Regions from separate parts of the Nocardioides ginsengisegetis genome, predicted to be linked through region 1. Evidence: riboswitches for the same ligand, from Rfam matches in the RefSeq annotation. Region 1 holds a riboswitch; each other region holds the start of a gene.
What was found. A riboswitch is a leader RNA that binds a small molecule or an ion and turns the genes downstream of it on or off. The one in region 1 is predicted to bind cobalamin.
Positions count from the first base shown of each region.

Region 2: linked by a shared signal. The riboswitch ahead of cobN (cobaltochelatase subunit CobN) and the one ahead of FB382_RS04200 (ribonucleoside-diphosphate reductase subunit alpha) in region 1 are both predicted to bind cobalamin.
Region 3: linked by a shared signal. The riboswitch ahead of FB382_RS05355 (magnesium chelatase subunit D family protein) and the one ahead of FB382_RS04200 (ribonucleoside-diphosphate reductase subunit alpha) in region 1 are both predicted to bind cobalamin.

Region 1 is NZ_JACGXA010000001.1:896,990-904,802, reverse strand. It holds gene FB382_RS04210 (MFS transporter) at 1-93, shown strand, start outside; gene FB382_RS04205 (DUF1254 domain-containing protein) at 161-1,777, shown strand; cobalamin riboswitch at 1,837-2,066, shown strand; gene FB382_RS04200 (ribonucleoside-diphosphate reductase subunit alpha) at 2,197-4,581, shown strand; gene FB382_RS04195 (ribonucleotide-diphosphate reductase subunit beta) at 4,578-5,630, shown strand; gene FB382_RS04190 (Rieske (2Fe-2S) protein) at 5,656-6,108, opposite strand; gene FB382_RS04185 (anti-sigma factor family protein) at 6,158-6,844, opposite strand; gene FB382_RS04180 (sigma-70 family RNA polymerase sigma factor) at 6,841-7,350, opposite strand; gene FB382_RS04175 (CHRD domain-containing protein) at 7,384-7,813, opposite strand, start outside.
Region 2 is NZ_JACGXA010000001.1:1,121,576-1,129,388, reverse strand. It holds gene cobN (cobaltochelatase subunit CobN) at 1-2,235, opposite strand, end outside; cobalamin riboswitch at 2,270-2,408, opposite strand; gene FB382_RS05285 ((2Fe-2S) ferredoxin domain-containing protein) at 2,385-3,089, opposite strand; gene FB382_RS05280 (hypothetical protein) at 3,125-3,349, shown strand; gene FB382_RS05275 (AAA family ATPase) at 3,350-3,859, shown strand; gene FB382_RS05270 (hypothetical protein) at 3,887-4,162, opposite strand; gene FB382_RS05265 (SAM-dependent methyltransferase) at 4,199-4,864, shown strand; gene FB382_RS05260 (flavodoxin family protein) at 4,874-5,362, shown strand; gene FB382_RS05255 (septum formation family protein) at 5,398-6,204, shown strand; gene FB382_RS05250 (septum formation family protein) at 6,212-7,060, shown strand; gene era (GTPase Era) at 7,061-7,813, opposite strand, start outside.
Region 3 is NZ_JACGXA010000001.1:1,140,720-1,148,532, reverse strand. It holds gene FB382_RS05385 (nitrite reductase) at 1-307, shown strand, start outside; gene FB382_RS05380 (precorrin-8X methylmutase) at 304-969, shown strand; gene FB382_RS05375 (precorrin-2 C(20)-methyltransferase) at 966-2,513, shown strand; gene FB382_RS05370 (hypothetical protein) at 2,525-2,827, opposite strand; gene cobM (precorrin-4 C(11)-methyltransferase) at 2,824-3,582, opposite strand; gene cbiE (precorrin-6y C5,15-methyltransferase (decarboxylating) subunit CbiE) at 3,579-4,808, opposite strand; cobalamin riboswitch at 4,825-4,970, shown strand; gene FB382_RS05355 (magnesium chelatase subunit D family protein) at 4,994-6,973, shown strand; gene bluB (5,6-dimethylbenzimidazole synthase) at 6,970-7,596, shown strand; gene cobO (cob(I)yrinic acid a,c-diamide adenosyltransferase) at 7,599-7,813, shown strand, end outside.

The DNA of each region.
Region 1 (7,813 bases):
TACCGGATCGCCGCGCCCTACCAGCTGCACCGCGGCACGGCCTGCCCGGACGAGATCACCGGCGAGGGTGGGACGGACTCCGACCAGGGGTAGTGGCTCCGTGACCCACCTCTCGCTCAATCCCTAGTAACTTGGTAGGGAATTGGCCGTTGGGTCGGGCATGACCTCCGCAGACCGACGCCCCCGCCACGTCCGCACCCGCCTGGGCGCCGCCCTCGTGGTGCTCACCGGATCACTGGCCTCGACGCTGGCCTCGGCCGTGGTGGCCGGCCAGCCCGGCGCGGTCGCGGCCGGGGCGACACGTCCCGACCTGCTCCCCGACTGCGTGTACGGCGCCTCGGCTCCCGGCCTCAGCGGTCTCGAGCCACGGGTCCAGCGCGACGCCTGGGCGTACGCCGACCGGCTGGCCGGCACCTCGTCGGCGGAGCGTCTCGCGGCCGCCCGCACCTTCGCCGCGGCCGAGGCCGGCTACGTCTACGGCCTGCCGCTGGTCGACCTGCACGACACGGTCCGCCAGTTCCGCTTCCGCAACACACTGGTCAGTGTCGCGTCGCTGAGCACCCCGGAGACCCGCAGCGTGGTCTCCCCCAACGTCGACACCGCCTACACGGTGGGCTGGCTGAGCCTGACCCAGGGGCCGCTGGTCATCGACGTGCCCGACACGGACGGTCGCTTCTACACGTTCCAGTTCATGGACGCCTGGACGAACTCGTTCACCTACGTCGGGTCGGGCGCCACCGGCACGAAGGCCGGCTCCTACCTCTTCGTGCCGCCCGGGTGGTCCGGCGACGTGCCGGAGGGCGTGCACCTGGTGCACAGCCCGACCAACACGATGTGGCTGCTCGGCCGGACGCTGGTCGACGACACCGCCGACATGGAGCGCGTCAAGCCGCTGCTCGAGAAGTACACCGCCACCCCGCTGGAGGCCTGGCGGCAGGGCGCTCGCGGCAAGTCCGTCGTCTTCGACAACCCGCCCCCGCGGCCCCCGAAGCCCGCGACCCCGCAGGGCACCGACTTCGTCGCCGCGCTCAACCAGGAGACGACGATCGACCCGCCGCCGTCCTCGCAGCGTTGCGTCCTCGAGGCGCTGGGCCCGGCCGGGGTCGAGCAGCCCGACACCACGCCGGGAGCGGTGCTGGCCGCCGACTCGGCCAACGCGGTGGGCAACCCGCCCGGCTCGGACGAGGACACCCCGCAGAACCGCGCGATCGGTGCGGGCACCAGGGCCGCCGTACGACTCATCGCGGGCGCCGCGGACCGCTACCGCGCCACCACCTCGGCGGGCAACCGCGGGTGGAGCGTGATGACCGACCCGTGGATCGGCGACTTCGGCCGGCAGTACCTCGGGCGCGCCGTCATCGCCACCGACCTGCTCGGCGCCAACGTGCCGCGGATCGCGACCTACCCCACGAGCTACTCCGACGGTCGCGGGCGCGCGCTCACCGGAGAGCACCGCTACACGATCACGTTCCCGCAGGGCCACCTGCCGCCGGTCCGCGCGTTCTGGTCGCTGACGATGTACCGCCAGGACAACTTCCTCTACGACAACGAGATCGACCGCTACTCCGTCGGCGACCGCGACCGGGGACTGCGGCGCAACGCGGACGGCTCGCTGACGATCTTCGTGCAGCACGCGGAGCCGCGCGGGGCGAAGGCCCGGGCCAACTGGTTGCCCGCGCCGGCCGGGGCGTTCCACCTGATCCTGCGGCTCTACCTGCCCGAGAAGGCGGCGCTGGACGGCACCTACCGGATCCCGCCGTTCGTACGGGCGGACTGAGGACGACCGCAACACGCCGACACAACATCTAGTCCCGGAGATTTCCGTCGACCCCACATATGGTGGCGCACGCAGCTGGTTCGGCGCTCCCTCCAGGATCGTCGAGGCAACAGGGAACCCGGTGAGAGACCGGGACTGCCCCGCAGCGGTGAGTGGGAACGAACGACGTCACCCAGCACTGGGTCGCCATCACGGGACCTGGGAAGCGACGTCCAGTAGGGGTCGAGTCCGAGCGATCGGTCGCGGCGAGCCCATGAGTCCGAAGACCTGCCAGCGCACTGCACCCGCCGGGTGCGGTGGTCCGATGCCGCGTGGGACGGCTGACGGCTCCACGGTGCGCTCGTCGGACGACGCGCCGGCGTCGTCGTCACCCCCTCGCACATCTGGCCGGTCCCGGACCGAGCTCGCGAGGAGAGAGAATGACGGTCACCGAAACAGCACCACCAGTCCCCGCCCACGAAGCACGCCGTACGACGATGCAGGTGCGCAAGCGCAACGGGGACAGTGAGTCCGTCGACGTCAACAAGATCGTGCGCGCCGTCGAGCGCGTGGCCGACGACCTGGCCGACGTGGACCCGATGCGGGTCGCCACCAAGACCATCTCGGGCCTCTACGACGGCGCCACCACCGCCGAGCTGGATCGCCTGTCGATCCAGACGGCCGCCGAGATGATCAGCGAGGAGCCGCAGTACTCCCGGCTGGCCGGGCGGCTGCTGGCCGGCTACATCGAGAAGGAGGTCCGCAACCAGGGCATCGCCTCCTTCAGCCAGTCGGTCGGGCTCGGGCACGCCGAGGGACTGATCGGCGACGAGACCGCACGGTTCGTCAAGGACAACGCCCGCAAGCTCGACTTCGCGATCGACGAGGACGCCGACCGCCGCTTCGAGTACTTCGGGCTGCGCACGGTCTACGACCGCTACCTGTTGCGGCACCCCCGGACGCGCCAGGTGGTCGAGACGCCGCAGTACTTCCTGCTGCGCGTGGCCTGCGGCCTGTCGGAGTCGCCGGCCGAGGCGATCGGCTTCTACCGGCTGATGTCGAGCCTGGCCTACCTGCCGAGCAGCCCGACCCTCTTCAACTCCGGCACCCGGCACACCCAGATGTCGTCGTGCTACCTCGTGGACTCGCCCCGCGACGACCTCGACTCGATCTACTCGCGCTACGGCCAGGTCGCCAAGCTGTCGAAGTTCGCCGGCGGGATCGGCATCGGCTTCTCCCGGGTCCGCGGCCGCGGAGCACTGATCCGCGGCACCAACGGGCAGTCCAACGGCATCGTGCCGTTCCTGCGGACGCTCGACGCGTCGGTGGCCGCGGTCAACCAGGGCGGCCGTCGCAAGGGCGCCGCGTGCGTCTACCTCGAGCCGTGGCACCCCGACGTCGAGGAGTTCCTGGAGCTGCGCGACAACACGGGCGAGGACGCGCGACGCACGCACAACCTCAACCTCGCGAACTGGATCCCCGACGAGTTCATGCGGCGCGTCGAGGCCGACGAGGACTGGTCGCTCGTCGACCCCGACCAGGTGCCCGAGCTCGTGGACCTGTGGGGCGACGCCTTCGACGCGGCGTACCGGCGTGCCGAGGCGGAGGGCAACGTCGTGCGCACCCTGAAGGCGCGCGACCTCTACGCCAAGATGATGCGCACGCTGGCGCAGACCGGCAACGGCTGGATGACGTTCAAGGACGCCGCCAACCGCACGTGCAACCAGACCTCGGACGACCAGGCCCCCGGCAAGCCCGTCGTGCACCTGTCCAACCTGTGCACCGAGATCATCGAGGTGTCCTCGGACTCCGAGACGGCGGTCTGCAACCTGGGCTCGATCAACCTGGGCCAACACCTGCTCCCGACGGGCGTCGACTGGGACAAGCTCCGCGCCACGGTGCGTACGGCGGTGCCGCTGCTCGACCGCGTCATCGACGTGAACTACTACCCCAGCGCCGAGGCGGCGGCCTCCAACCCGCAGTGGCGGCCGATCGGGCTCGGTCTGATGGGGCTGCAGGACGTCTTCTTCGCCCTGCGGCTGCCCTTCGACTCGGCGGAGGCGCTGGAGCTGTCGACGCGGATCCAGGAGGAGGTCTACCTGACCGCGCTGGAGGTCTCCTCGGAGCTGGCCGAGCGCCAGGGTCCGCACCCGACCTTCGACCGGACCCGCGCCGCGCAGGGGAGGCTGCAGCCGGACTTCTGGGACGCGACGCCGACCCAGACCGAGCGGTGGGACGTCGTGCGGGCGCGGATCGCGAAGCACGGCCTGCGCAACTCCCTGCTGATCGCGATCGCACCGACCGCCACGATCGCCTCGATCGCCGGGTGCTACGAGTGCATCGAGCCCCAGGTGTCCAACCTGTTCAAGCGCGAGACGCTCTCGGGAGAGTTCCTCCAGGTCAACTCCGCCCTCGTGCACGAGCTCAAGGCCCACGGCTTGTGGACCCCCGAGAACCGCGAGGCGATCAAGCGCGCCGAGGGCTCGGTGCAGGGCATCGCGTCCCTGCCCGAGGACGTCCGGGTGCTGTTCCGCACGGCGTGGGAGCTCCCCCAGCGCGCGCTGATCGACATGGCGGCCGCGCGGTCGGCGTACATCGACCAGAGCCAGTCGCTCAACCTCTTCCTGGCGTCGCCGACGATCGGGAAGCTCTCCTCGATGTACAACCACGCCTGGAAGTCCGGGCTGAAGACGACGTACTACCTGCGGTCGCGACCGGCCACCCGGATCCAGCAGGCGACCGTGTCCGTCACCGAACCCGTCCGGGACGAGGCGGCGGTCGCCTGCTCCCTGGAGAACCCCGAGAGCTGCGAGGCCTGCCAGTGACCACCGACCAGAACACCCAGCCCAGCACCGCGACCGACTCGCGACCGACCCGGATGCTGCTCGACCCGGGGATGAACCTCACCCTCCGGCCGATGCGCTATCCCCACTTCTACGAGCGCTACCGCGACGGCATCAAGAACAACTGGACCGTCGAGGAGGTCGACCTGCACACCGACCTCAAGGACCTGGCGAAGCTGTCCGCGGCCGAGCGGCACCTGGTCTCGCGCCTCGTGGCGTTCTTCGCGACCGGCGACACGATCGTGGCGAACAACCTGGTGCTCAACCTCTACCAGCACATCAACTCGCCCGAGGCGCGGCTCTACCTGAGCCGGCAGCTCTTCGAGGAGGCGGTGCACGTGCAGTTCTACCTGACGCTGCTCGACACCTACGTGCCCGACGAGGCCGAGCGGCACGAGGCCTTCGCCGCCGTCGACAACATCCCCTCGATCCGGAACAAGGCCGACTTCTGCTTCACGTGGATCGACAAGGTCTTCGAGCTCGACGCCCTGACCACCAGGGAGCACCGTCGCGCGTTCCTGCTGAACGTGATCTGCTTCGCGGCCTGCATCGAGGGGTTGTTCTTCTACGGCGCCTTCGCCTACGTCTACTTCCTGCGCTCGCGGGGCCTGCTCAACGGGCTCGCGTCCGGCACCAACTGGGTCTTCCGCGACGAGTCGATGCACATGGCGTTCGCCTTCGACGTGGTCGACACCGTGCGTCAGGAGGAGCCGGACCTGTTCGACGAGCAGCTGGCCGCGGACGTCCGGCAGATGCTGGTCGAGGCGGTCGACGCCGAGGCGCAGTTCGCCGAGGACCTCCTCGGGCAGGGCGTGGCGGGGCTGTCGGTGGCGGACATGCGGGAGTACCTCCAGTTCGTCGCCGACCGGCGGATGGAGCGGCTCGGCCTCCCGCAGATCTACGGCTCGCGCAACCCGCTGGCCTTCATGGAGCTGCAGGACGTCCAGGAGCTCTCGAACTTCTTCGAGCGCCGGGTCTCGGCCTACCAGATGGGCGTGACCGGGCAGGTCGCCTTCGACGACGACTTCTAGCGCGGCGCGGGTCGGGGTGGGGAGGTCAGGCCTGGACGACCTCCCCGCCCTTGACCAGTACGTCGATCTTCGCCAGCGGCGACGGCGCCGGGCCGCCGGTGTTGTCGCCGGTGGCCAAGTCGTAGGTCGACCCGTGGCAGGGGCACTTGAGGATGTCGCCCTGCGGGGCGACCGTGCAGCCCATGTGGGTGCAGATCGCGGAGAAGGCCACGATGTCGCCGGCCTTCGGCTGGGCGACGATGACCGGCTTGCCGTCGGCGGTCTGGGCCGAGACCGCACCGCCGACCGGCACGTCGCTGACCTTGGCCAGGCCGGTGCTCCCTCCGCCGGACGGCGTGGGGGTGTCCGTCGCGGTGCCGGATCCACCGCCGCCGCAGCCGGCCACCACCGTGACGCCCAGGGCCGTGCCGGCGCCGGCGACCAGGAGGGTGCGGCGCGAGGGACCGCTGGTGGGTTCGGTGCTGTCCTGGGGGCTCATCGCCCACCTCCTGGGGTCGTGTCGGGTCGGGGGGACGTGTCGGGGCGGGTCACAGGACCAGCCTCAGGACCGGGGCACCGGACCTGGTGCGCATCTCGACCGACACGATCTGGTCCGGCGTCGCGGCCGTGGCCCCGGTCAGGTGCATGGTCCGGCCGGGCAGGGCCCGCCACGTGGCGACCTGCTCGACGTGGCCGTCGCGCGTGCGGACCACGAGCACGTAGCTCCCCGGCCGGGTCTCCGGGTCCGGGAGCGACTCGTAGGTGCACTCCAGGTCGAGGCGGGTGCCCCACGCGACCCCGGTCAGCCCGACCGAGGCGTGCACCGGCTCGTAGCCGATCGGCGTCATGGTCCGGGCCACGGCCGCCGAGGGACCTCCGGTCGGCCCGGCCTCGGGGGCACCCCGGTCCCCCACCGCACCACCCACGACGAGCACGACGGCCACCAGGGCCGCGGCGGCCGCGCCGAGCAGGGCGACGATCGCCGTACGCCGGCGCTGGGCGCTGCGCGCGGCCGCGACCAGCGCGGGCAGCAGGGTCTCGGGCAGCGGGGGCGGCGGGCGCTCGAGGACGTCGGAGTCGACGAGGGAGAGCAGTGCGGGGAGGCCGGCGAGCTCATTGACGGCGGCGGTGCACGCAGCGCAGCCGGCGAGGTGTGCCTCGAACTCCCGGGCCTCGGCGGGGTCGAGGGCGCCGAGGACGTAGGAACCGTCCAGGCCGGTGAATCCACAGCTCATGTCTCCACCCCCATCTCCTCCAGTGCGAGCCTCAGTGCCTTGAGCGCGTAGTGCGTGCGTGACTTGACCGTGCCGGGTGGCACGCCGAGCCGATGTGCGGCCTCGGCCACCGGCAGGCCGCGGAAGTAGCACTCGAGGATCACCGCCCGGTGCTCCGGCGAGAGCCGGTCCAGCGCGTCGGCGACCATCCACGAGACCAGCAGCCGGTCAGTGTCGTCGACCGGGTCCCCCGGCTCGGGGGGCTCGGCGACGACGGTCTCGGTCCGGGTCCGGCGAGTGCGCCACTCGTCGATGACGATGTTGCGCGCCACCGTGAACAGCCACGCCCGGACCGAGCCCTGCTTGGCGTCGAGCGCCCCGAAGCTGCGCCACGCCCGGAGCAGGGTCTCCTGGGCGACGTCCTCGGCGCGGGTCCGGTCACCGGTCAGGCGCACGCAGTAGCCCCACAGCGCGGCTGCGTGCTCGTCGTGCAGCTGCTGCATCAGCTCGACCTGGTTCGCGGCCAACCGACCTCCTGCCGTCATCACCATTGTCGCGGGTCAGTGGTGGAGCGGCCCCCGGATCGCCCCGGCGGGGTACGTCGCGTTGTGCACGTTGAAGTAGTAGCGGCGCGGGTGGTCCAGCAGCCGGGTGATCAGCGCCTTCGACGCGTGGGCGCAGTGCTTGCCGCCGGTGACCGAGCCGGTGAGGTCCACGACGATGCTGCCGTCCTTGACCTTGTGGATGTGCGCGGCGTCGGGGGTGCCGATGTTGCTCCACTCGACGTTCGCGCAGACCCTCGTGGTGGCCTGGATCAGCCGGAAGTGCGCCTCCCCCGAGCCGTCGGGGTCGCCGCCCGGGCCGAGCTGGGCCTCCAGGGTCTTCACGGTCACGAGCCGGGCCGGGGCGGGGTCAGCGGCCGAGCTCGTGACCGCAGCACCGGACCCGGCGAGCAGGAGCGCCGTCGTGAAGGCGACGGCCAGGGACGGG
Region 2 (7,813 bases), 220 kb from region 1:
CCAGCCGCGCGACTCCATGCGCTCGACGAGGGCACGGGCCTGCTGCTCGACCTCGTCGACCGCGACCCTCTCGGTGGTCGAGCCTGTCGAGACCTCCTTGTGCCCGAGCGCCGCACGCAGCCCCGGCACGGACGCGGTCTCACCGCCCCAGACCTGGGCGGCGCGCAGGATCGCGAGCACGAGGTTCACCCGTGCCTCGCCGTCCGGCGCCTGGCCGAGGACGTGCAGCCCGTCGCGGATCTGGGCGTCCTTGATCTCGCAGAGCCAGCCGTCGACGTGCAGCAGGAAGTCGTCGAACTCCTCGTCCTCCGGCCGCTCGTCGAGCCCGAGGTCGCGATGCATCTCGGCCGCGTGCATGAGCGTCCAGATCTCGCCGCGGATCGCCGGCAGCTTGGCCGGGTCCATGGCCGCGATGTTGGCGTACTCGTCGAGCAGCTGCTCGAGCCGTGCGATGTCGCCGTAGGACTCCGCGCGCGCCATCGGCGGGATCAGGTGGTCGACGATCGTGGCGTGCGCGCGGCGCTTGGCCTGCGCACCCTCGCCGGGGTCGTTGACGAGGAAGGGATAGATCAGCGGCATGTTGCCGATCGCCGCGTCGGTGGCGCAGGCGGCCGACAGCGCGGCGTTCTTGCCGGGCAGCCACTCCATCGAGCCGTGCTTGCCGAGGTGGACGACGGCGTCCGCGCCGAAGCCCCGCTCCAGCCAGCGGTACGCCGCGAGGTAGTGGTGCGAGGGCGCGAGATCGGGGTCGTGGTAGATCGCGACCGGGTTCTCCCCGAAGCCGCGCGGCGGCTGGATGAGCAGCACGACGTTGCCGGCGGTGATCGTGGCGAGCACGATCTCGTCGGCGTCGCTGACGAAGAGCGAGCCTGGCGCCTTGCCCCAGGTCTCCCTGACGTCGTCCATCAGGGCGGCCGGCAGGTCGGCGGTCCAGCGACGGTAGTCGTCGGCGGCGATCCGGACGTGGCTCTCGGTGAGCTGGGCGGCGGTCAGCCACTCCTCGTCCTGGCCGCCGGCGGCGATCAGCGCGTGGATGAGGGTGTCCCCGGCGACGGTGTCGTCGTCCTCGTCGAGGCCGGGGATGGCGCCCGGTCCGCCCAGGTCGTAGCCCGCGTCCCGCATCCGGCGCAGCAGCCGGATCGTGGAGACCGGGGTGTCCAGGCCGACCGCGTTGCCGACCCGCGAGTGCTTGGTGGGGTAGGCGCTGAGCACCAGCGCGACCTTCCGGTCCGCCGGTGGGACGCGCCGCAATCGCGCGTGGTTGACCGCGATGCCGGCCACGCGGGCGCAGCGCTCCGGGTCCGCCACGTAGCGCGGCAGGCCGTCCCGGTCGATCTCCTTGAAGGAGAACGGCGCGGTGATGATCCGGCCGTCGAACTCCGGGATCGCGATCTGGCTGGCCGAGTCCAGCGGGGTCACGCCGTCGTCGGACGCCTCCCACTCCTCGCGGCTGCTGGTCAGGCAGAGCCCCTGCAGAACGGGGATGTCGAGGGCGGCCATCCGCTCCACGTCCCAGGCCTCGTCGTCGCCGCCCGCGCTCGCGGTCGCCGGCTGGCTGCCGCCCGCGGCGAGCACGGTCACCACGAGGGCGTCCAGGGTGCCGAGGGCGTCGTACAGCTCGTCGGGCGCGGCCCGCAGCGACGTGGAGAAGATTGGTACGCCGACCGCCTGGCCGGTCGCGTCGATCGCGTCGGCCAGGGCGTGCGCGAAGGCGGTGTTCCCGCTGGCCTGGTGGGCCCGGTAGAAGAGCACCCCGACGCGCGGGAGGGCGCCGCTCGTCGAGCTTGCCGAGACCCGCTCGCAGAACCCCCACGCCGGGATCTCGGCCGGCGGCTCGAACCCCTCGCCGGTGAGCAGCACGGTGTCGGAGAGGAAGGCGTGCAGCTGCGCGAGGTTGGCTGGGCCGCCCTCGGCGAGGTAGCGGTGCGCCTCGGCGGCGACGCCGATCGGGACGTTGGAGAGCTCCATGAGTTCGGCGTTGGGCTGCTGCTCGCCGCCGAGCACGACGGTGGGGACGCCGGTGTCGCGGATCTGGCGGAAGCCGTCGCAGAGGTCCTGCGGCGAGCCGAGGATCCGGGCGACCACGAGGTCCGCGCCCTCGACCGCGGTGCCGATTTCTGGGCACATCGACTGGTGGCCGGCCCGGGACGGGTTGCCCCAGACGTAATCGGCGCCGGAGGCCCGGGCCGAGAGCAGGTCGGTGTCGGACGTCGACAGCAGGGCGATGCGGGTCATCGGCGGGAGCCTCCTCGGGGTTCTCGCCCCGCTGGTGGTCGGAAGTCCCGTGGCCAGTGTCTGGCTGGGCCGTCCCTCGCGGGCCGGCTTCACAGTGGCGGAACCGCCCCGGACTCTCACCGGGTTCCTGTTCCACGAGACGTGTGCGGTCAGCCTAGAGGAGGACGGGTGCGCGGGAGTCGCCGCGTCTCGACCGGGCGACCGGCGACGAGGTGGCCCGCGACGATCTCGCGGGCCGCGCCGGGGTCGACGCCGCCGTACCAGACGTCGTCGGGCTGGACGCTGACCACTGGCGCCTGGTTGCAGGGGAACTGGCAGCCCGTGTGCGTGACCAGGACGTCGTCGTCGCCGAGGCCGTGCTCCATCAGGGCGAGGACGAGCGCCTCCGCGGAGGTGTCGGAGCCCAGCGCGGTGCAGCGCGGCCCGCGACAGACGAGGACCTGGTGGCGGTGACCGGGCACGTCCTCCCACGCGGCGCTCGTCAGGCCGGGCTCGGTGCCGGTGATCGGGCGCGTGTCGGTGAGCAGGTCGCCCAGGTCGCCCTCGTCCCGGAGCAGGCCGGTGGCCACGTCGACCGCAGTCCGGTGGCCGGCACGCTCGCGGCACCAGTGCGCCGCGACCCGGCGCAGCCACGACACCGCCGGCGCCAGCGTGCCCAGGCTGACCCCGACCAGCACGATGCGCCGCTCCCCCGCGTCGGCCAGCCGGGTCAGCTCGCGGGACAGCGAGGGGTCGCCGAGCTGGAGGAATGCGACGGTGGCGTCGTGCTCGCTCGCGAGGCGCTGCAGCCGGTCCCGGGCGTCGACCTCGCGCACGGACATGCCGACGAGCACGAGGTGGGCAGACGAGAGCATGGCCCGACGCTAGCGGGCGGGTCTACCGTGAGCGCATGGGAGAGGACCTCGAGCTGGTCGATCCGCACTGCCCCACGTGCGAGCAGCCGCTGCGTCACGGCGGCCACCTGACGCGGCAGAGCGCGGCGTACATCACGGCCTCCGGCAGCGCCGGGGTCACCTTCGAGACCCAGGGCCGCTGCGAGAACGAGGCCTGTCCCGACTACGGCCGGGAGTTCGCACCCGGCGAGTGGTTCATCCCGACGGACGACGCCGACTGAATGGGCGTTCGCAACTACCTCGTCGAGGGCGTCTCCGGCACGGGCAAGACCTCGGTGTTCCGGGAGCTCCAGCGGCGCGGCCACCACGCCGTCAACGGCGACACCGACCTTGCCTACCAGGGCGACCCGGAGACCGGCGCCCCCATCGACAGCGCCGTCCACGAGCACCACATCTGGGACGTCGACCGGGTGCGGGAGCTGGTGGCCGACCAGCAGGCGCCCGTCACCTTCTTCTGCGGAGGCTCGCGCAACTTCGCGAAGTTCATCGACCTCTTCGACGGGGTCTTCGTCCTCGACGTCGACCTCGAGACGCTGCACCGACGGCTCGACCGGCGCCCGCCGGACGAGTGGGGCTCCCAGCCCTCCGAGCGCGCCCTCGTCGTCCGACTGCACAGCACGAGGGAGGACGTCCCCAATGCCGGGGTGGTGATCGACGCGACGCAACCGCTGACGGAGGTCGTCGACGAGATTCTGCGTCGCGTGGGGCTGGCCGACGCCCGCAGCTGCTAGCCGCGCCTCCTGAGGAGCGAGAGCCCGTCAGCTCCCACCGCCGGCGAAGAACATGACCGTGAAGGCGCCGATCTGGAACACCAGCGACGCCACTGTTCCGGCAATCACACCGACACCACCGGGGCGCGTTCGCCGCCACGGGAGCAGGACGACCCCCGCTCCTCCGGCGGTGGCGAGGATCGGCCAGAAGGCTCGGTCGAACGCGGATCCGGCGTGCGATCCGAAGAAGAAGCTCGCCGAGATCGCCGAGGTCAGCAGCCACGCAGCCACCAAGCCGGTCAGGAGCTGGCCGCCGCGTGTCACACGACGGAGTATGCCCACTCCGGCAGACTCGGCGCCGTGGACACCACCGACAGCGGGCACCCGCCCATGACGAACATCGACTGGTCCGCCTGGCACGACGCCTACGCCGAGCCGGGCTCCCGGCTTGCCGACCGGCTGGCCGCGGTCCGCGCCCACATCGACCGGCGCCTCGACGACACTGCACCCGACCCGGTGCGCGTGGTCAGCGCCTGCGCCGGAGACGGACGCGACCTCCTCGGTGTCATGGCGCAGCGCGCCGACGCCGTCCGGGTCACCGCCCTGCTCGTCGAGTACGACGCCGGGCTGGCCGCCCGCGCCCGCGACGCCGCCGCGGCTCTCGACGCGACCGTCGAGGTCCGGCAGGCCGACGCCGCGAACAGCGACGTCTACGCCGGGGCCGTCCCCGCCGACCTGGTCCTGCTGTGCGGCATCTTCGGCAACGTCAGCGACGCCGACGTCCGGGCGACGGTGATGGCCGCGCCGCAGCTCTGCAGCGAGGGCGCCGAGGTCGTCTGGACCCGCCACCGGGCCGAGCCGGACCTCACCCCGACGATCCGGGGCTGGTTCGCCGAGGCCGGCTTCGAGGAGGTCGCCTTCGAGGCGTCCGACGACCACGTGTGGTCCGTGGGGGTCCACCGGCTCGTCGCGGAGCCGCAGCCCCTCGAGCCCGGCCGGCACTGGTTCACGTTCGACCGCGGCTAGCCTCACCCCATGCCCCGCCTGCTGATCGTCCACCACTCCCCGACCCCGACGGTCCGGCGACTGACGGACGCGGTGGTGGCGGGCGCCCACGACGACGCCATCGAGGGCGTCGAGGTGGTCGTCAAGCACGCCCTCGAGGCCACCGCCGACGACGTGCTGACGGCCGACGGCTACCTGCTCGGCACGACCGCCAACTTCGGCTACATGAGCGGCGCGCTCAAGCACTTCTTCGACACGATCTTCCTCGAGGCCGGCGGCGCGCTCACCGAGGACGGGTCGGCCGGGGCGGGGCCGGGCGGCAAGAAGCCCTACGGCCTCTGGGTGCACGGCCGGTACGACGCCACCGGCGCGGTCCGCTCGGTGCAGTCCATCGTCCAGGCCCTCCCGTGGCGCCAGGCCGCGGAGGTGCTGACCGTCCTCGGCGACGTCGACGAGGGCCACACCGACGCGGCGTACGAGCTCGGCGGCACCCTCGCCGCACTGCTGTCCGCCGGCTGACGCACCACCGCGGCCGGACGTTAGGATTCCGTCGCGTGACCGTCGCCCGCCGTCTCGCCCTCGGGCTGGCTGCCCTCCCGCTCCTGCTGCTCGCGGCCTGCAGCTCCGACGACCAGGGCAGCAACACCGACCCCTCGCAGGTCGACGCGATCGACGCCCCCGAGCTGGGTGCCTGTCGGCTGCTGACCCCCGACGACGTCGCGATGGCCAGCAACGCCACGCGCACGGTCGACTGCACCGAGAAGCACACCGCCGAGACGTTCGCGGTCGGCGACCTCCCGCAGTCCTTCGACCACGCGGACGTCGACGACAAGGAGCTCGGCGCCTGGGCCTACCGCACCTGCTCGGAGAAGTTCCAGCGGTTCCTCGGCGCCGACGAGAGCCTCGTGATGCGCACCGTCGTCAGCTGGGCGTGGTTCCGCCCGTCGGAGAAGGCGTGGTCCGCCGGCGCCCGCTGGTACCGGTGCGACGCGGTCGGCGGCGGCGAGCAGTCGACGTCGTACGTCGCCCTCCCCCAGACCGCCAAGGGCCTCCTGCTCGGCGTCCCGGACGACAAGTGGATGGTGTGCGCGTCCGGCCCGACGGTCAGCGGCTCGGTCAAGATCCCCTGCTCCCACCACCACGACTGGCGGGCGGTCACGACGATCAAGCTCGGCGAGTCCGGCGACGACTACCCCGGCGACCGGCTGGTCGAGGTCAAGACCCGCGACTACTGCTCCGGCTCGGTGGCGGCGTGGTTGAGCTACCCGGTCGACTACGACTTCGGGTACACCTACTTCCACGAGGCCGAGTGGTCCGCCGGCAACCGCCGGTCGGTCTGCTGGGCGAAGACCAACGCGTGAGGCAGCCATGACCCCGTCCCGCCGGCTCGCCGCCCTGCTCGTTGCCAGCTTGGCCGGGGTGGCCGCCCTGACCGCGTGCAGCGGCGGCGACGAGCCGTCGCCCGACAGCAGCACTCCCGCCTCGTCGGCCTCCGAGCCCAGCGCGACGCCCACCACCGCGACCGCGGCCCCGCGCCCCGGCAACCGGGCCTGCTACGCGCTGTCGTACGACGCCGCCGTCGCGCCCACCAGCGACGCCGACCCCGTGGACTGCGCCGCCGCGCACACCTCGATCACCTACGCCGTCGGCACCCTCGACACCGTGGTCGCGGGCCACCTCCTCGCCGTGGACAGCAAGCGCGTCCAGGCCCAGGTCGCCACCGACTGCCCGGCCGCGCTGCCGAAGTTCCTCGGCGCGACCCCCGACCAGCTGCACCTCAGCATGCTGCGCGCCGTCTGGTTCACCCCCACCGTCGAGCAGTCCGACGCCGGCGCCGACTGGTACCGCTGCGACGTCATCGCGGTCGCCGCCGACGGCAAGCTCGCCGCGCTCACCGGCAAGATCGGCGGCGTCCTGGCCAAGCCGGAGGCCCGCCAGCGCTTCGGGATGTGCGGCACCGCCGAGCCCGGCACCGCCGACTTCCACCGCGTGATCTGCTCCACCGACCACTCCTGGAAGGCGATCGCCACCGTCCCGATCGCCGGCGACAAGTACCCCGGCGAGGACGCCGCCCGGGCCGCCGGCCAGACACCGTGCGAGAACGCCGGCCGTGACGCCGCCTCGGACAAGCTCAACTTCCAGTGGAGCTACGAGTGGCCGACCGCCGAGCAGTGGGACGCCGGACAGCACTACGGCCTGTGCTGGGTGCCCGCCTGACTAGAAGCCGAGCTTGCGCAGCTGCTTGGGGTCGCGCTGCCAGTCCTTGGCGATCTTGACGTGCAGGTCGAGGTAGACCGGCGTGCCGAGCAGCGCCTCGATCTGCTTGCGGGCCCGGGTGCCGATCGCCTTCAGGCGGGCGCCCTTGGGGCCGATCATGATGCCCTTCTGGGAGTCCCGCTCGACGTAGAGGTTGGCGTGGATGTCCAGCAGCGGCTTGTCGGCCGGCCGGTCCTCGCGCAGCCGCATCTCCTCAACGACGACGGCCACCGAGTGCGGCAGCTCGTCGCGCAGGCCCTCGAGCGCCGCCTCGCGGATCAGCTCGGCGGCGAGGATCTCCTCGGGGGCGTCGCTGAGGTCGCCGTCGGGGTAGAGCTGCGGCCCCTCGGGCAGCAGCCCGACCAGCAGGTCCTGCAGGAGCTGGACCTGGTCGCCGGCCTTGGCGGAGACCGGGACGATCTCGGCCCACTCGGTGCCGGTCTCGGCGCCGAGCTTCTGGATGTCCAGCAGGTGCAGGCCGATCTGCTCGGGCGTCGCGAGGTCTGTCTTGGTGGCGATGGCGACCTTGATGGTGCGCTTGACCTTGGCCATCTCGTTGACGATGAAGCGGTCGCCGGGGCCGATCTTCTCGTTGGCCGGGAGGCAGACGGCCACGACGTCGACCTCGGCCAGCGTGGTCTTCACGAGGTCGTTGAGCCGCTCGCCGAGCAGCGTGCGCGGCCGGTGCAGGCCGGGGGTGTCGACGAGGATCAG
Region 3 (7,813 bases), 240 kb from region 1:
CACGCTCGCCCGGCAGTTCTTGGGCTGCCGCGGCACCGGCCCGACCGCGCCGTGGCACGTCGACGAACTGCCGGCCGACGCGCTGCCGCTGCTGCCCCGCGACCCGCAGGTGCCGGTCGCAACCGGCCCTGCGGCGTACGGCGTGGTGGCCGGGGGCGAGCACGTCCCGGCGCCCGACGGGGTCCTCTCCCCCGCGCTGGTCGCTCGGCTCGCCGGCCGCGCGCCCGAGCTGGTCGTCACGCCGTGGCGTGGCGTCCTGGTGCCGCGGCTGACGCGGGCGGCGCGGGCGGCGCGGGTGGCGCGGTGAACGCGCCGGTGCGGCCGCCGCGGGCCTACGCGTACGTCGACGACGGGCCGGCGATCTACGTCGACTCGTTCGCGACGATCCGGCGGGAGGCGTCGTTCGACCACCTGCCCCCGGACGCCGAGAAGCTGGCCGTGCGGATGGTGCACGGGACCGGGCAGGTGGACCTGGTCGAGGACCTCGTGGTGCACCCGGGCCTCGTGGCCGCGGCCCGGGCGGCGCTGCTCGCGGGCGCCCCGATCCTGACGGACGCGCACATGGTTGCCTCGGGTGTGACCCGGGCGCGGCTGCCGCGCGACAACGAGGTGGTCTGCCTGCTGCGCGACGAGCGGGTGCCGGCCCTGGCCCGCTCGTGGGGAACGACGCGCTCGGCCGCCGCGGTGTCGCTGTGGGAGCCGTGGCTCGACGGGTCGGTGGTCGCGATCGGCAACGCCCCGACCGCGCTGTTCCACCTGCTCGAGATGCTCGTCGCCGGCGCGCCGCGGCCGGCCGCGATCGTCGGCTGCCCGGTGGGGTTCATCGGTGCGGTCGAGTCCAAGGAGGCACTCGCCCGCCTCGCCGACGACCACGGCATCGACATCCCCTACGTGACCGTGCGCGGTCGCCGCGGCGGCTCCGCCATGACCGCCTCCGCCCTCAACGCCCTCGCCCAGGAGCAGGAATGACCGGCCACTTCTACGGCGTCGGGCTCGGCCCCGGCGACCCCGAGCTGATCACCCTCAAGGCGGCCCGGCTGATCGGGTCCGCCGACGTCGTGGCCTACCACGCCGGCGTCGGCAAGCAGTCGAACGCGCGGCGGATCGCCGCCGCGCTGATCCCGGCCGACGCGATCGAGGAGGAGCTCCGCTACCCCGTCACGACCGGGACGACGGGGCACCCGGGTGGGTACGCCGGCGCGATGGCGGAGTTCTACGAGGCGTCGGCGTCACGGTTGGCGGCGCACCTGTCGGCCGGCCGGACGGTCGTGCTGCTGGCCGAGGGCGATCCGCTGTTCTACGGCTCCTACATGTACATGCACGACCGGCTCTCCGAGCGGTTCCCCACCGAGGTGGTGCCCGGCGTGCCGTCCTTCGCGGCTGCGACGGCCGCCGTCGCCTCCCCGCTCGTGCGGCAGACCGACGTGCTGACGATCCTGCCCGGCACGCTCCCCGAGCCGGAGCTGGCCCGGCGGCTCGCCGACACCGACGGGGCGATCATCATGAAGCTCGGCCGGACGTTCCCCGCCGTACGCCGTGCGCTGGCCGCCGCCGGCCGGCTCGAGGGTGCGCTGTACGTCGAGCGGGCCTCGATGGAGTCCGAACGGTGGCTGCCCGTCGCCGACGTCGACCCAGGCTCGGTGCCGTACTTCTCCCTCATCGTGGTCCCCGGCGACTCGCTCCGGGGGCCCGGGCGGCGTGCCGTTTGGTCCCCAACGGCAGGTTCCGGGGCCGAAAACATGCCGTTGGGGACCAAACGGCACACGGATCGGCCCCCGGCGGAGCTGCTGGTCGTGGGGCTGGGGCCGGGGCCGGAGGGGTGGATCACCCCCGAGGTGACGGCCGCGCTGGCGGAGGTCGACCACGTGGTGGGGTACGCGCCGTACGTCAACCGGGTGCCCCAGCGGGCGGGCCTGACCCGGCACGCGTCGGGCAACAGCGTGGAGGTCGACCGGGCGCGCTTCGCGCTGGACCTTGCCCGGGCCGGCGAGCGGGTCGCGGTGGTCTCCGGCGGGGACGCGGGCGTGTTCGGGATGGCCTCGGCGGTGTTCGAGGCCGCCGAGGACCCGGCGTACGACGACGTCGATGTGCGGGTGCTGCCCGGCGTCAGCGCGGTCCAGGCGGTCGCCGCGCGGGCCGGCGCACCGATCGGCGGCGACTTCGCGGTCGTCAGCCTCTCGGACCGCCTCAAGCCCTGGTCGCTGGTGGAGAAGCGGCTGCGGCACGTCGCGGAGGCCGACCTGGTGCTGGCGATCTACAACCCGGCGTCCCGGTCGCGGACCGAGCAGGTGGTGCAGGCCCAGAAGATCCTGCTCGAGCACCTGGCGGCCGACACCGTCGTGGTCGTCGGCCGCGACATCGGCCGGGCCGAGGAGTCCCTGCACGTCACGACGCTCGCGGCCCTGGACGCGACCACGATCGACATGAAGTGCCTGCTGCTCGTGGGGTCGCGCGGCACCCGCGTCACGGCGGGCCGGCGGGTGTGGACCGCGAGGTTCACGGAGCCGACCTGAGGGGTCACCTCTCAGCGACGCTGCATCTCCCAAGCCAGGTCGATGGCCGCCTGCACCGCGCGGGGCTCGGCCCGGTCGAGGTAGCACTCGACCTTGTGGTGGGCCTCCATGCGCGGCGGCACCCCGAAGCTGTCGGGGTAGGTCTCGAGCAGCGACTCCCGCCTGGCCAGGGGCACCCGGATCACGAGCGTCATCGGGTCGTGCAGGCGCACGACGAGGCGGTCGTCGACGTACCAGGCCGGGCGCGTCTCGGTGCCCTTGCGCTTGACCCGCGGCAGCGACTCGGCGTACTCACCAACCTGGTCAGGGGTCATCCAGGCATCGTAGGGCGACGGGTTCGGTCGGCGGAGTAGAGGAACGACTCGCCGCCGCCGGACGGATCCAGCGCGCGCCCGACCAGGATCACCGCGGCCTGGCGCAGACCGGCCGCCTCGACCCGGTCGGCGATGTCGGCCACGGTGCCGCGCAGCACCAGCTCCTCCGGCTGGGTGGCGCGCGAGACGACCACGACCGGGCAGTCCGCGCCGTACTCCCCCGCCAGCTCGCCCATCACTTCCCGTGTGCGCGTGATCGCCAGGTGCAGGCAGAGCGTGGCGCGGGTGGCCGCGAACGCCGCCAGCGACTCGCTCTCCGGCATCGCCGTGGAGCGGGCCTGAGCCCGGGTCAGCACCACCGACTGGGTGACCAGCGGGACGGTCAGCTCGCGGCCCACGGCGGCAGCCGCAGCGGCGTACGCCGGCACACCGGGCGTCACGTCCCACGGCACCCCCGCGGCGTCCAGCCGCCGGGTCTGCTCGGCGACGGCGGAGTAGAGCGAGGGGTCCCCGGACGTGAGGCGTACGACGTCGTGCCCGGCCTCGTGCGCGTCCACCAGCACCGCGGTGATCCGGTCCAGGTCGAGGTGCTGGGTGTCGACCAGCTGGGCGTCGCCGCGGCAGTGCCCGAGGACCTCCGCGTCGAGGTAGGTGCCGGGGTAGAGCACCACGTCGGCCCGCGCGAGCATCGCGGCGGCCCGCAGCGTGATCAGGTCGGCCGCACCCGGTCCGGCGCCGACGAAGTGGACGGTCATGCGCGCTCCTTCGTCCAGGCCCACTGGGTGACGGTGCGGGCCGGCGTCCAGCCGGTGAACGCACCCAGCGGGGCGGCCCGCTCGACCGAGATCCGGGTCAGCTCGCCGCCGTTGCGGGCGTGGGCCGCGCTCAGGGCCTGCTCGGTCTCCAGCGTCACCCCGTGGACGACCAGGCGGCCGCCGGGTCGCAGCGAGCGCTCGCAGTAGCCCAGCAGGCCGGCCACCGTGGCGCCGCCACCCACGAAGACGGCATCGGGCTTGGGCAGCCGGATCAGGGCTTCGGGGGCGCTGCCGGAGACGACCTCCAGGGTGGGGACGCCGAGGGCGGCCGCGTTGCGCCCGATCCGGGCGGCACGCCCGGTGTCGGCCTCGACCGCGATCGTCCGGCAGGTCGGATGGGCCCGCATCCACTCGATGCCGACGCTGCCCGCCCCGGCACCCACGTCCCAGAGCAGCTGCCCCGGCTGCGGGGCGAGTCTGGCCAGCGCGCTGGCCCGCAGGTCGCGCCGGGTCAGCTGGCCGTCGTGCTCGAAGAGCTCGTCGGGCAACCCGGTGCCCCACGAACCCACGGCTGGCCCGGACAGCTCGAGCGCGACGATGTTGAGCTCGGGGGCGAGGCCGGACCAGTCCTCCGGCGTGGTGTCGACCCGGGCCTCCTCAACCCCGCCGAGGTCCGACAGCACGGTCATCGCCGACCGTCCGTAGCCCGCCATGACCAGCAGGCCGGCGAGGGCGTCGGGGCTGCGGCCGTCGGAGGAGAGCACGACCACCCGGTGCCCGGGCGCGAGGTGGCGCAGCACGGCCCGCGGGTCCCGCCCGACGACCGAGACCACAGCCGTGGACTCCGCCGACCAGCCCATCCGCGCCCGGGCGAGCGCCACCGACGAGAGCGCCGGCTCGACCACGACGCGGTCGGACCCGAGCAGCTCGACCAGCGTCGTACCGATGCCCGAGACCAGGGGGTCACCCGAGGCCAGGACCACGACGCGACGGTCGGCGTGCTCCTCGAGGAGGCCGGGCAGCGCGTCGAGCAGCGGGCTCGGCCAGGGCTCGCGGAGCTGGCCGAGGACGGGCGGGACCAGGCCGAGGTGGCGGGGGCCGCCGAGCAGCACGTCGGCGCCCGCGACGACGTCACGGAGGCGTTCGGGGAGGTCCGACCAGCCGCGGGCGCCGAGGCCGACGACGGTGACGGCGCGGGCAGTCGTGGACGGGGCTGAGTGCTGCACGGGGGGTGACGCTATCGTGGCCGCACAGCCACGAGGTGCCCCCGTCCGGGGGAGAATCTGGGAAGCCGGTGAGAGTCCGGCACAGGCCCGCTGCGGTGACCCGGAGGACGCGATCGCGTCGATCCGGGAAGTCCGAAGACCGGCCTCGCGGCGTCCATTCCATGGCGGACGAGCGGGAGCCTCACATGCCACAGCAGTACCCCTTCAGTGCCGTCGTCGGCTCCGGCGACCCCGACGGGATGGCCCTGGCCCTCCTCCTCACCACGATCTCCCCCGAGGTCGGCGGCGTGCTCGTGCGCGGCGAGAAGGGCACCGCGAAGTCCACGATCGTGCGGGCCCTCGCCGGCGTGCTGCCGCCGATCGACGTCGTCGCCGGTGACCGCTTCTCCAGCGACCCGCGGGAGCGCCGGCCGCTCTCCCCCGACGGCCCGTTCGCCGCCGATGCGGACGTCGAGACCCGGCCCGTTCGGCTCGTCGAACTGCCCGTCGGCGCCACCGAGGACCGGGTCCTGGGCTCGCTGCACCTCGAGCGCGCGCTGTCGGAGGGGCGCGCTGAGTACGAGCCCGGCCTGCTGGCCAAGGCGCACCGCGGCATCCTCTACGTCGACGAGGTCAACCTCCTCCACGACCACCTCGTCGACCTGCTGCTCGACGCCGCCGCGATGGGCCGCTCCACGGTGGAGCGCGACGGCGTCTCGGTCTCGCACGCGGCCCGCTTCGTGCTCGTCGGCACCATGAACCCCGAGGAGGGCGAGCTCCGGCCGCAGCTCCTGGACCGCTTCGGCCTCACCGTCGAGGTGGCCGCGCCCCGCGACCCGGCGCAACGGGTTGAGGTGGTGCGCCGCCGGATGGCCTACGACGCCGACCCCGACGCGTTCTGTGCCCGGTACGCCGAGTCCGAGCGGGCCCTGACCGACCGGGTGCTCGCCGCGCAGAAGCTCGTCGGGCAGGTCGAGCTGTCCGACGGGATGCTGGTGAAGATCGCCGAGCTGTGCGCCGCGCTCGAGGTCGACGGGATGCGGGCCGATCTCGTCACGGCCCGGACCGCGGTCGCCCATGCCGCCTGGCACGAGCGGTCCGAGGTCACCCTGGCCGACGTACGCGCCGCCGCCCGCCTCTCGCTCCCGCACCGCCGTCGGCGCAACCCCTTCGACTCCCCCGGCCTCGACGAGGACCTGCTCGACGAGATCCTCGGCGACGACGAGCCGGAGCCGGACCCGCCCCAGCCCGGTGACGACCCCGGCGGGACGTCATCCGAACCGGCTGCCGGAGCGACCACCCCGCATGACGTCCCCGGCGACCCCGGCGGGACGTCATCCGATCCGGCTGCCGGGGCGACCGGATCGCATGACGTCCGGAGCGAGCCCGGGGCGACGTACCGGCCGAAGCTGTTCACCGTCCACGGCACCGGGGCGGGCGAGGCCGGCCGGCGCAGCCGCGCGCGGACCGACAACGGCCGCCGGGTCGGGGCGGAGCGCGGCGGACACGGCCCGGTCCACCTCCTCGAGACCGTCCGGGCAGCCGCGCCTCACCAGGCGGCCCGCGGCCGGACCGACGGGCCCCTGCGCTTCCGCCCCGACGACCTGCGCGTCGCGACCCGGGAGGGCCGCGAGGCCAACCTCGTCCTGTTCTGCGTCGACGCGTCCGGCTCGATGGCCGCGCGCAGGCGGATGGAGCAGGTCAAGACCGCGATCCTCTCGCTGCTGCTCGACGCCTACCAGCGCCGCGACAAGGTCGGCCTCGTGACGTTCCGCGGCGACCGCGCCGAGCTCGTGCTGCCGCCGACGCACTCCGTCGACATCGCGGCGAAGCGGCTGGCCGACCTCCCCGCCGGAGGCCGTACGCCACTGGCCGAAGGCCTCCTCGAGGCCGCCCGCATCCTGGGCGTCGAGCGGGTCCGGGACGCCCGTCGCCGGCCACTCCTCGTGGTCGTCACCGACGGCCGTGCGACGTCCGGCCGCGACGCGGTGGACCGCTCCCGCACGGCCGCGCGGCACCTGGCCGCCGACGGGGTCGACGCCGTGGTCATCGACTGCGAGAGCGGGCCGATGCGGATGGGGCTGGCGGGTGCGCTCGCCGAGCACCTCCGCGCCGAGCACGTCCCCGTCGCCGAGGTCAGCGCTGCGGAGCTGACCCGGATCGCGCGCGACGGGCGCGCGGCGTGAGCGCCGGCCTGTACGACGTGATCGCCCGCCGTCGCGACGTGCGCGCGGAGTTCACCGGCGAGCAGCTGGACCCGGCCGTGCTCGAGAGGCTCCTGGGCGCGGCCCATGCCGCCCCGAGCGTGGGGCACAGCCAGCCGTGGGACTTCGTCCTGGTCCGCGACCCGCGGACACGCGACGAGTTCGCCCGCCACGTCGCCGGCGAGCGGGAGGTGTACGCCGACTCGCTGCCCGCCGACCGGCGCGAGACATTCCGCCCGATCAAGGTCGAGGGCATCCGCGAGTCGGGGCTGGCCGTGGTCGTGACCTACGACCCGGACCGCGGCGGGCCGCACGTCCTGGGCAGGCACACCATCGCCGACGCCGGGCTCTACTCCACCTGCCTCGCGATCCAGAACCTGTGGCTGGCCGCGACCGCCGAGGGCGTGGGCGTGGGCTGGGTGTCGTTCTACCGCGAGGAGTTCCTGCGCGACCTGCTCGGCATCCCCGAGCGGGTGCGACCGGTGGCCTGGCTCTGCCTGGGGCCGGTCAGCCACCTGCAGGAGGTCCCGGACCTCGAGCGACACGGCTGGCGCGAACGCCGCCCGCTCGCCGAGGCCGTGCACCACGAGAGCTTTCGGAGGTAGCCGTGCCCCAGGGACAACCGCTCGCCGTGCCCGACGACGGGCTCACCACGCGGCAGCGCCGCAACCGGCCGCTGCTGATGGTCCACACCGGCGACGGCAAGGGAAAGTCGACGGCCGCCTTCGGCCTCGCGATCCGCAGCTGGAACCAGGGCTGGAACGTCGGCGTCTTCCAGTTCGTGAAGTCCGCCAAGTGGCGGATCGGCGAGCAGACCGTGCT